Regions from separate parts of the Actinoallomurus oryzae genome, predicted to be linked through region 2. Evidence: riboswitches for the same ligand, from Rfam matches in the RefSeq annotation. Region 2 holds a riboswitch; each other region holds the start of a gene.

Region 1 (3,262 bases), on a different contig from region 2:
CGCTGCTCGACCGATTCGGCGCCTGAGAAAGCGCGTCGGAACCGCACCACGCCCCGTCCGAAGCCATCCGGTCGACGGCCGGCGGGCCGCCGCGCCGCTCACGCGTGCACCCCGGCTCAGTGGTGGAAGAGCCGGAGCCCGGTCCGTACGAGCGCGATCCCGTGTTCGCGGCAGGCGTCGGCGACCTCGCCGGACCGGATGGAGCCGCCCGGCTCGGCGATGTACGCCACGCCGTGGCGGCGGGCGTGGTCGACGTTGTCGCGGAAGGGCAGCGCGCCGTCGGAGGCGAACGCCACGCCGGTCAGGCGGCGCGCCCACTCCTCGCGGTCCGCCGCGGTGAGGCCGGTGACCGGGCCGGACAGCGCCTCGGCCAGCCGCCGTTCCTCGTCGGGGGTCAGGCCGCCCTCGGCGTACCGGATCCGCCAGTTGAGCCGGTCCTGCGGCCGGGCTCCCGGTACGAAGGCCAGGCCCCGCACGGCCGGATGACGCCGTAGCCACCAGATGTCGGTCTTGCCCCCGGCCAGGCGGGTGCAGTCGACGCGCGACTGCTGCCCCGCGCCGACCCCGAGCGTCATGCCGTCGCGCACGTAACAGACCGCGTTGGACTGGGTGTACCGGAGCACGACGAGCCCGAGCAGCAGGTCCCGCACGGCGGTGCCGGGCGGCGCCGCGTCACCGGCCGGGTCGAGCAGGTCGCGCGAGATCGGCGCCTCGTCCCGGTCCTGCGTCAGTTCGACGCCGAAGACCTCCCGCCGCTCGCGCGCCGGCGGGGCGAACGTCTCGTCGGCCTCGAAGACCACGAAGCGGTCCTTCTTCTTGCGGCTCAGGGCGGCCACGGTGCCGGGGGCGTAGCCGGGCGCCACGATGCCGTCGCTGAACACCGGGCCCAGGGCGTCGGCGAGCTCGGCGTCGACCGGGTGCGACACCGCCACGAAGTCGCCGTAGGAGGACCGGGGGTCGGCGTCGCGGGCGCGCAGGTAGGCACTGGTGAGGTCCCCGACGTCGCCGAGCCCGTACGGCTCCGCGGCGACCGCGTCGACCGGCCCGGACACGGCCGCCCCGGCCGGCGACACGTGCTTGAACGACGCGGCCGCCGGGCGGCCGAGCACCCGGCTCGCCTCCCGGACGAGCTGCCAGCCGTGGAGCGCGTCGAGCAGGTTGATGTAGGAGGGTGTGCCGTTCAGCGGCCGGAGCGGCGTGCCGCCGTCCTCCACCGATGTCGCCCGCGCCTCCTGGTGCGGGTTGGTGCCGTAACGCAGCTGCATGCCGTGGCCTCCTCAGCGGTCGATGTCGCTGATGGAGGCGCCCAGGCGGTCGGCGCCCGCATCGATGGCAGGCCGCTTCCCGGTGGTGATCCACCCTCGCCAGTCGCGGCCGCCGCCAGCGTACCGGTCACGTACGCCAGGTCACCAGGGCGTCCAGGGCCTCGATGCGTGAGCCGCGGACCAGCAGCGGGTTGATCTCCAGCGACTCCAGGTCGTCGCCCAGCGCCCCGGCGAGGTCCGCGACGCGCGTGATGACCTCGGCGAGCGCGTCCAGGTCGGCCGGTTCGGTGCCCCGCGCGCCGGTCAGGAGCTTCGCGCCGCGCAGCTCGCCGAGCGCGCGGCGGACCTCGGCGGCGTCCACCGGCAGCAGGCGCAGCACCGAGTCCTTCAGCACCTCGACCCACACGCCGCCGAGGCCGACCGCGAGCACGAGGCCCCAGGCGGGGTCGCGCACGACGCCGGCCAGCAGCTCGACGCCGCCCTCACGCTGCGGCTGGACGAGCGTGCCCAAACCGGACGCGCCGACCGCCGCGAGGATCTCCCGGTGCGCGCGCCGCACGTCCTCGGCGGAGCCGAGCCCGAGGCGTACGCCGCCGACGTCGCCCTTGTGGCCCAGGCCCTCCGCGGCGGCCTTGAGCACGACCGGATGGCCGAACCGCTCGGCGGCGGCCACGGCCGCCTCCTCGTCGGGCGCGAGCTCGGACGGCACCACGGGCACGCCCGCCTCCGCCAGGAGCGCGGACGCCCGGTGCTCGGCCCACACGCCGGTCCGCTCGCCGCGCACCACGGGAGGCGGCGTCGCGGCGCGCGGGCGTACGGCGGCCCGCTCGCGCGCCGCCGACCAGCGGACGGCGGCGCCGATGGCCGACATGCCGTGCTCGATGCCGCCGACGACGTGCGGATACCCGGTGCGGTCCTGGAGGGTACGGGCGAAGGAGCCGACGTCGGTCAGCACGTTGCCGACGATGACGACCGGACGCGGCGACTCCGCGATGATGCGCGTGCTCTTCTCGTACAGCCGGAACACCGGTTCGGGGTCGGGCGGCTCGGCGCGCGGCAGGTCGGACAGGAGCATGACGACGTCGATGCCCGGGTCCTCGGCGACGATCCGCAGCGCGCGGGAGAGCAGGGTGCGGTCGACGACGACGTACCCGGTCACGTCGAGCGGGTTCGCGGGGCTGCCGAAGTCCGGCATGATCTCGGTCAGCCGGGCGACGGTCTCCTCGGCGAACGCCGGCAGCTCCAGCCCCTCGTCCTCGGCGCGGTCGGCGATGATCTCCGATGCGCCGCCCGACGGCGTGACGACGCCGAGGCGGGGCCCCGGCAGCGGCCCGGACGACGCGAGCAGCCCGGCCGTGATGATCAGATCCTCCAGCGAGCGGACGCGGATGACGCCGAGCTGCCGGAAGGCCGCGTCGATGACGGCGTCGTCACCGACGAGAGCGCCGGTGTGCGCCTGCGCCGTACGGGAGGCGAGCCCGCTACGGCCGATCTTGAGCGCGACGATCGGCTTTCCCGCCGCCAGCGCGCGGCGCGCCACCCGGGCGAACTCCTCCGGCCGGCGGATCGACTCGAGGAAGAGCGCGATGACGCGGGTCGCCGGGTCGTCCACGAGGTGGTCGATGACGTCGGTGACCGAGACCACGGCCTCGTTGCCCATCGAGGTGAGCAGGCTCAGGCCGATGCCGCGGGCCTGGCTGAACGCGAGCACGGAGCTGGCCAGCGCGCCGCTCTGCAGCACGACGCCGACCGATCCGCGCAGCAGCGGCGGCGGGATCGGCAGGCCGTACGGGGTGATGCCGGCCCCCGCGTTGATGTAGCCGTTGCCGTTCGGACCGAGCACGGTCAGGCCGTTCGCCCGGCAGAAGGCGGTGAGCTCCTCCTCGCGCTTGCGTCCCTCCGCCCCGGTCTCGCCGAAGCCCGCGGTGAGCACGACGTAGTGGCGGATGCCGAGCCGCGCCCCCTCCTTGAGCACGTCGAGCACGACCGGCGTCGGC
Region 2 (3,262 bases):
TAAAGGTCGCCGACTGCTTACGCTGCCGGGACTTAAACCTGGGGTAGCGGGCACGCCCGGCGAAGAAGTTCACGAACGCCGTGTGCTGGTGCCGGAGTGCCTGCTGGAGGGGCACACTGGACACCTCGGGCAAGAACGCCAGATCCGGGTCGCGTTTCAACTCCGTCAAATATCGGTCGGTCTCCGCGTAGGAGGTCCTGAGCCCCTCGGTGCGGTAACGAATCTTCCGCCATTCCAGGACCCTGTTCCACACCAGACGTACGCAGCCGAACGTGCGGCTCAGGACCGCCACCTGCTCCGGGGTGGGATAGGCCCGCACCTTGTAACTCGTACGCACGTTCGAAACTCTCGCATCGCCAGAAGATCAGCAACGACGAACGGAAGAATAGAGCGGAAAGACGGTAATGACTGCTTCGCGCCTAGGGCCATCCCGACCTGGGCCCCCTACCGAGGATCCTCCCGCCGCTGGCGGATCGGGTCACCTCCGTATGTCTCGGTGAGACGCTCTACTAGGCTTTCGGCACGGCCGGCTCGACTTACCGCAGGAGGACCTCGTGATCACCGCCATCGTGCTCATCAAGGCCGACGTCTCGCGCATCCCCGAGGTCGCCGAGACCATCGCCGGGCTCGAAGGGGTCAGCGAGGTCTACTCGGTGACGGGCGAGTTCGACCTGGTCGCGCTGGTGCGGGTCCGCCAGTACGAGCAGATCGCCGACGTCATCCCCGGCCGCCTCAACAAGGTCGACGGCGTCACCCACACCGAGACCCACATCGCCTTCCGCGCCTACTCCCAGCACGACCTGGAGGCCACCTTCTCCCTCGGCCTCCCCGACGCCGACTGAGACCTCCTCTGCGTCGCTGAGACCTCCACCGGGCGGTCGGCCGTGACCACCCGAGCACCACACCGGAATGGCTCGTGACCAGCGTCAAGGGCGCCGAGAGAGCCGGTCAGGCGGTCAGGCTCCGTTCCGCCGCCTCGACGGTCTGCTCCAGCAGGACGGCGATGGTCATCGGGCCGACGCCGCCCGGCACCGGGGTGATGAGGCTCGCGCGCGTCCTCGCCGTCTCGAAGTCGACGTCGCCGACATTGCCCGCGTTGTAACCGGCGTCGACGACGACCGCTCCGGGCTTGACGTCCTCACCCCGGATGAACCTCGGCCGGCCCACGGCCGCCACGACGACGTCCGCCTCTCTCACGAGTGCCGCCACGTCGGCCGTACGGGAGTGGCAGTAGGTGACCGTCGCGTCGCGGCCGAGCAGCAGCATCCCGGCCGGCTTGCCCAGGATGGCGCTCCGGCCGACCACGACCGCGTGCCGGCCCGCGAGCTCGACCTCGTACTCCTCCAGCAGCCGCACGATTCCGCCGGGCGTGCAGGACACGAAACCCGGTAGGCCGAAGCTCATCGCGGCGAACGAGCGCATCGTGACGCCGTCGACGTCGTTGGCCGGATCGATCGCCTCGAACGCGGCCCGCTCGTCGATGTGCGGCCCGGCCGGATGCTGCAGGAGGATGCCGTCCACACCCGGGTCGTCCGACAGGGCGGTGATGGTGCCGATGAGCTCCGCCGTCGTGGTCGAGGCCGGCAGCGGGACGTGGCGGGAGGTGATGCCCGCCTTCTCACACCGGGCGCGCTTCATCCGGACGTAGGTCACGGAGGCGGGGTCGTCGCCGACCAGCACGGTGGCCAGGCACGGAGCCGTGCCGCGTTGCCGTGTGACGGCCGCGGCGCGTTCAGTGGTGCGCTCGGTGATGCGGCGGGCCAGGGCGGTGCCGTCCATGAGACGGGCGGTGTGCGTCGTGGACATCGGGTCGCCGGGCATCGGGTCGCTCCTGCGGGTCGCGGTGGATCGGCCCAGGCGCACGGCACTCGATGGCAGGGCCGCTCCCCGGTGGTGACTCCACCTTCAGCGCCAGTCACGGCCCGTCCCAAGCGTAGCCGTTCCCACCGCCGCACGGCTCCGCACGGCACCGAGCAGAAGGCCCGCCACCGCGACGCGGTGACGGGCCTTCGCCGAACGTACGGGGTCAGCCGCGGCTGAGCTCGCGGTGTTCGCCGCCCTCGGTCTCCGGGTGCACGACGACGGCGTCGCCGTCGTCGTCGCCCGGCGCTCCGGGCTCGCCGTGGCCGTGACCGGCCGCGTGACCGTTGCCGATCGGGATGTCGTCGGTGGCGAACGCGCCGTTCAGCGCCCGGCGGGCCCGGCCCAGCGGCCCGCGGGAGGCCGGCGACGGGATGCCGTTCTCGTCCTCCTCCGCGCCCGAGACGAGCGGCGGCGCGGGCGGCTTGCTGATCAGGACCGCCTCGGCGTTCTCCTTGACCGGCTCGTGGACCTCGATGAACTCGCCGCTCGGCAGCATCTTGATGATGCCGGACTCGACACCGTGCTCGTACTCCTCCGCGTCCTTGCGCTGCAGGCCCAGGCAGATCCGCTTGGTCACGATGTAGGCGATGACCGGGCCGACGAAGACGGCCACGCGGAAGAACCACGTCGTCTGGTACAGCGAGATGTGGAACTTGTCGGCCAGGACGTCGTTGCCGCCCGCGAGCCACAGCAGCCCGTAGAAGGCGACGGCGGCCATGCCGACCGCGGTGCGGAACGGCGCGTTGCGCGGCCGGTCGGCGATGTGGTGGATGCGCCGGTCACCGGTCGCCCACTGCTCGACGAACGGCCACAGGGCGGCGCCCGTCATGATCAGGCCCAGCGGCACGAGCGCCGGCACGAGGACGTTCCACGAGACCGTGTGGCCCCAGAGGTTCGTCTCCCAGTTGGGCATGATGCGCAGCGCACCCTCGAGGAAGCCCATGTAGAAGTCGGGCTGCGACCCGGCCGTGATGGAGTCCGGGGTGTACGGGCCGAACAGCCAGATCGGGTTGATCTGGGCGAACGTCCCGAGGAGGGCGACGACCATGAAGGTGAAGACGAAGAACGCGGTGGTCTTGATGAGGAACACCGGGTAGAACGGCTTGCCCATCACGGACTTCTCCTCCCGGTTCTTGCCCGGGAACTGCGTGTGCCCCTGGAACCACAGGATCATGAAGTGCGCCCCGACGAGCGCCAGCAGGATGCCCGGGATGAGGAGCACGTGCACGGTGTAGAGCCGTGGGATGAAGTCGTGGCCGGGGAACTCGCCCCCGAAGGCGAAGAAGTACAGGTAGCTGCCGACGATCGGGATCGACTGCAGCACACCCTGGGTGATGCGCAGACCCGTGCCGGACAGCAGGTCGTCCGGCAGGGAGTAGCCGAACAGGCCCTCCAGGAT
Region 3 (3,262 bases), on a different contig from region 2:
GCGGCGTTCAAGCACGAGCTGACGCCGATCCTGTGCGTCGGGGAGGGTCTGGAGATCCGCCAGGCGGCCGAGCACCTGTCGCACACGCTCGGCCAGCTCGACGGCGCGTTGGAGAAGGTGCCCGCGGACCAGGCCCGGCAGATTGTCATCGCCTACGAGCCGGTCTGGGCCATCGGTACCGGTGAGGTCGCCACTCCCGACGACGCGCAGGAGGTGTGCGGCGCGATCCGTACACGCCTCGCCGAGTTGTACAGTGGAGATCTCGCCGATCAGGTGCGCATCCTCTACGGCGGTTCCGTCAAGGGTGACAACATCGCCGGCATCATGGCGCAGTCCGACATCGACGGAGCACTCGTCGGAGGCGCGAGCCTCGATGCCGGTGAGTTCATCAAGATCTGCCGGTTCCGTGAGCGGCTCGCCTGATCTTCGTCACCGGACTGGGCGTTTCTGCTGAGACAGGCGGGGGTAGTGACGTACCCTCGGAACGGATGACCTGAATACGCGACTATTCCCCGCGCCCGGCGGGGTTAATCACGAAAGCGCTGAACTGCTGTGATCATCGGAACTTCCATCGTCCTCATCATCACGAGCGCGCTGATGGTGTTGCTCGTCCTCCTCCACAAGGGCAAGGGCGGTGGCCTGTCGGATCTGTTCGGTGGCGGTATCAGCTCATCGCTGGGCGGGTCGTCCGTGGTCGAGCGCAACCTCGACCGGCTCACGATCGGCACGGGCATCATCTGGTTCCTGTCGATCATCGCCCTGGGCCTGCTGTTCGCACACGGCCACCACGGCTGATCCGCGGCACAGGCATACCGGCCAGGCAGTGTTGACGGCCGTCGCGTCCTCGTCGCGACGGCAGGAATAACGAGGAGTACTCCGTGGGTAGTGGCAACGCCATTCGGGGCAGCCGCGTCGGTGCCGGCCCGATGGGAGAGGCCGAGCGCGGTGAAGCGGCACCCCGGGTGTGGGTGACGTTCTACTGCGCGAACCGGCACGAATCCCGGCCGAGCTTCGCGACCGACGTCGCCGTACCGGACCAGTGGGACTGCCCCCGCTGCGGTTTCCCCGCCGGCAAGGACCCCCAGAACCCCCCTGCGCCCCCGCGCAACGAGCCGTACAAGACGCACCTCGCGTACGTGAAGGAGCGGCGCAGCGACGCCGACGGTGAGGCCATCCTCGAGGAGGCCCTCACCAAGCTCCGCAACGAGCGGGCCGCCATCCAGGCCGCCATGGAGCGCGCCCGCAACTAGGCATGGCCGCGACGGCCCGGTGCACGCCTCGTGCGTCCACCGGGCCGTCGCCGTTGATGCCTGTCCCACCGCCAGGCACCGCGCCGGCCTCTAGTGTGGGGGCGTGAGCCGGTGGACCTGTCCGGAGTGCGACCGCGAGTTCGGGCGTGCCGGGCAGTCGCACGTGTGCGTGCCCGGCTGCACGGTCGATGAGTGCTTCGCCCCGTGGCCCGAGAGCTACCGGGAGATCTACGACCGGGTGGTCGATCACCTTGCCACGCTGGGACCCGTCCACGCCGACGCGGTCGGGGTCGGGGTCTTCCTCAAGAGCGACCGCAAGCTCGCCGAGGTACGCCCCAAGGCCCGGTCGCTCAACCTCTGGCTGTTCCTGCCGCGCCCGGTCGAGCACCCGCGGATCGCGCGCCGCCTGCCCGTCTCCGGCGACCGTACGATGCACGTCCTGAAGTTGCTGGACCCCGCCGACGTCGACGACCAGGTCTGTGCCTGGCTCGGCGAGTCCTTCGACGCCGCCACTGACTGATCCGCGGGCGGCTACCATGGGTGGCCTCGCGACTGGCGCGTCGAGGTGGAGTTCACCACCGGGGAGCGAAGCAGTCCGGCACCGCGCGCCTGGGTGTCTGGAGCCGCAAGGAGGCTTCATGCACCAGCCACGTCTGTCCCATCTCACCGACGCCGATCCGGCCGTCGCCGAGCTCATCGAGGCCGAGGCGACGCGCCAGCACGACAAGATCCGGCTGATCGCGTCGGAGAACTACGTCTCGCCCGCCGTGCTGGAGGCCACCGGCTCGGTCCTGACCAACAAGTACTCCGAGGGCTATCCGGGCAAGCGCTACTACGAGGGCCAGCAGGTCATCGACCCGGTGGAGGAGCTGGCCCAGGAGCGCGCCCGTGTGCTGTTCGGCGTCCCGCACGCCAACGTCCAGCCGTACTCCGGCTCGCCCGCCAACCTCGCGGTGCACCTGGCGTTCATGGAGCCCGGCGACACCTTCCTGTCGCTGGAGCTCGCCCACGGCGGTCACCTGACCCACGGGTCGCCGGTGTCGATCTCCGGCAAGTGGCTGCGTCCCGTGCACTACGGGGTCGGCCGCACCACCGGGCGGGTCGACATGGACGAGGTACGCGACCTCGCGCGCAAGGAACGCCCGAAGGTCATCTTCTGTGGCGGCACGGCGATCCCGCGCACGATCGACTTCCCCGCGTTCGCCGAGATCGCCCGGGAGACCGGAGCCGTTCTCGTCGCCGACATCGCGCACATCGCGGGTCTGGTCGCCGGGGGAGCGCACCCGTCCCCGGCCGGCCACGCCGACGTGATCACCACGACGACCCACAAGACCCTGCGCGGCCCGCGCGGCGCGATGATCATGACGACCGAGGAGCACGCCACCGCGATCGACAAGGCGATCTTCCCCGGGCTGCAGGGCGGCCCGCACAACCACACGACCGCGGCGATCGCCGTGGCGCTGGGCGAGGCCGCCCGGCCGGAGTTCCGCACCTACGCCCAGCAGGTCGTCGCGAACGCCAAGGCCCTCGCGGCCGCGCTGACGGCCCGCGGCTTCGACCTCGTCTCCGGCGGCACCGACAACCACCTGATCCTCATCGACCTGACCGCCAAGAACATCGCCGGCAAGCCGGCGGCCAAGGCGCTCGACCTCGCCGGCATCGAGCTCAACTTCAACACGGTGCCCTTCGACCCGCGCAAGCCGTGGAGCCCGTCGGGCATCCGCCTCGGCACGGCGGCGATCACCACCCGTGGCCTCACCGAGGAGCACATGACCTCCGTCGCCGAGTGGATCGACCGCGCGGTCACGGCGGCGGAGGACGGACCCGCGCTCGAGAAGATCGCGGGCGAGGTCCAGGACCTGCTGAACGGCTTCCCGATGCCAGGATGGGCGCCCGCCCGCTGACACGGCGACGCCGGCGCGGGCGGGCCCGGCGGGTCCCGCCCGCGCGAACGGCCGGGGCTCTCAAGGCCGTATGAGGCAAGACCCCGCGCGTCCCTGGGTGGATGACGG

The links. A riboswitch is a leader RNA that binds a small molecule or an ion and turns the genes downstream of it on or off. The one in region 2 is predicted to bind ZMP and ZTP.
Region 1: another riboswitch for ZMP and ZTP. It lies ahead of ABEA10_RS15265 (phosphoribosylaminoimidazolecarboxamide formyltransferase); the one in region 2 lies ahead of ABEA10_RS23780 (bifunctional 5,10-methylenetetrahydrofolate dehydrogenase/5,10-methenyltetrahydrofolate cyclohydrolase).
Region 3: another riboswitch for ZMP and ZTP. It lies ahead of ABEA10_RS47535 (serine hydroxymethyltransferase); the one in region 2 lies ahead of ABEA10_RS23780 (bifunctional 5,10-methylenetetrahydrofolate dehydrogenase/5,10-methenyltetrahydrofolate cyclohydrolase).

Annotation. Positions count from the first base shown of each region.
Region 1 covers NZ_BAABHF010000019.1:205,048-208,309, forward strand. Annotated here, with positions in the region: gene ABEA10_RS15260 (amidohydrolase family protein) at 1-26, shown strand, start outside; gene ABEA10_RS15265 (phosphoribosylaminoimidazolecarboxamide formyltransferase) at 117-1,265, opposite strand; ZMP/ZTP riboswitch at 1,298-1,382, opposite strand; gene ABEA10_RS15270 (acetate--CoA ligase family protein) at 1,393-3,262, opposite strand, start outside.
Region 2 covers NZ_BAABHF010000025.1:31,333-34,594, reverse strand. Annotated here, with positions in the region: gene ABEA10_RS23790 (RNA-guided endonuclease InsQ/TnpB family protein) at 1-337, opposite strand, end outside; gene ABEA10_RS23785 (Lrp/AsnC family transcriptional regulator) at 555-842, shown strand; gene ABEA10_RS23780 (bifunctional 5,10-methylenetetrahydrofolate dehydrogenase/5,10-methenyltetrahydrofolate cyclohydrolase) at 949-1,821, opposite strand; ZMP/ZTP riboswitch at 1,845-1,929, opposite strand; gene qcrB (cytochrome bc1 complex cytochrome b subunit) at 2,027-3,262, opposite strand, start outside.
Region 3 covers NZ_BAABHF010000064.1:37,661-40,922, forward strand. Annotated here, with positions in the region: gene tpiA (triose-phosphate isomerase) at 1-423, shown strand, start outside; gene secG (preprotein translocase subunit SecG) at 553-795, shown strand; gene ABEA10_RS47525 (RNA polymerase-binding protein RbpA) at 879-1,250, shown strand; gene ABEA10_RS47530 (DUF5655 domain-containing protein) at 1,354-1,770, shown strand; ZMP/ZTP riboswitch at 1,789-1,872, shown strand; gene ABEA10_RS47535 (serine hydroxymethyltransferase) at 1,889-3,154, shown strand.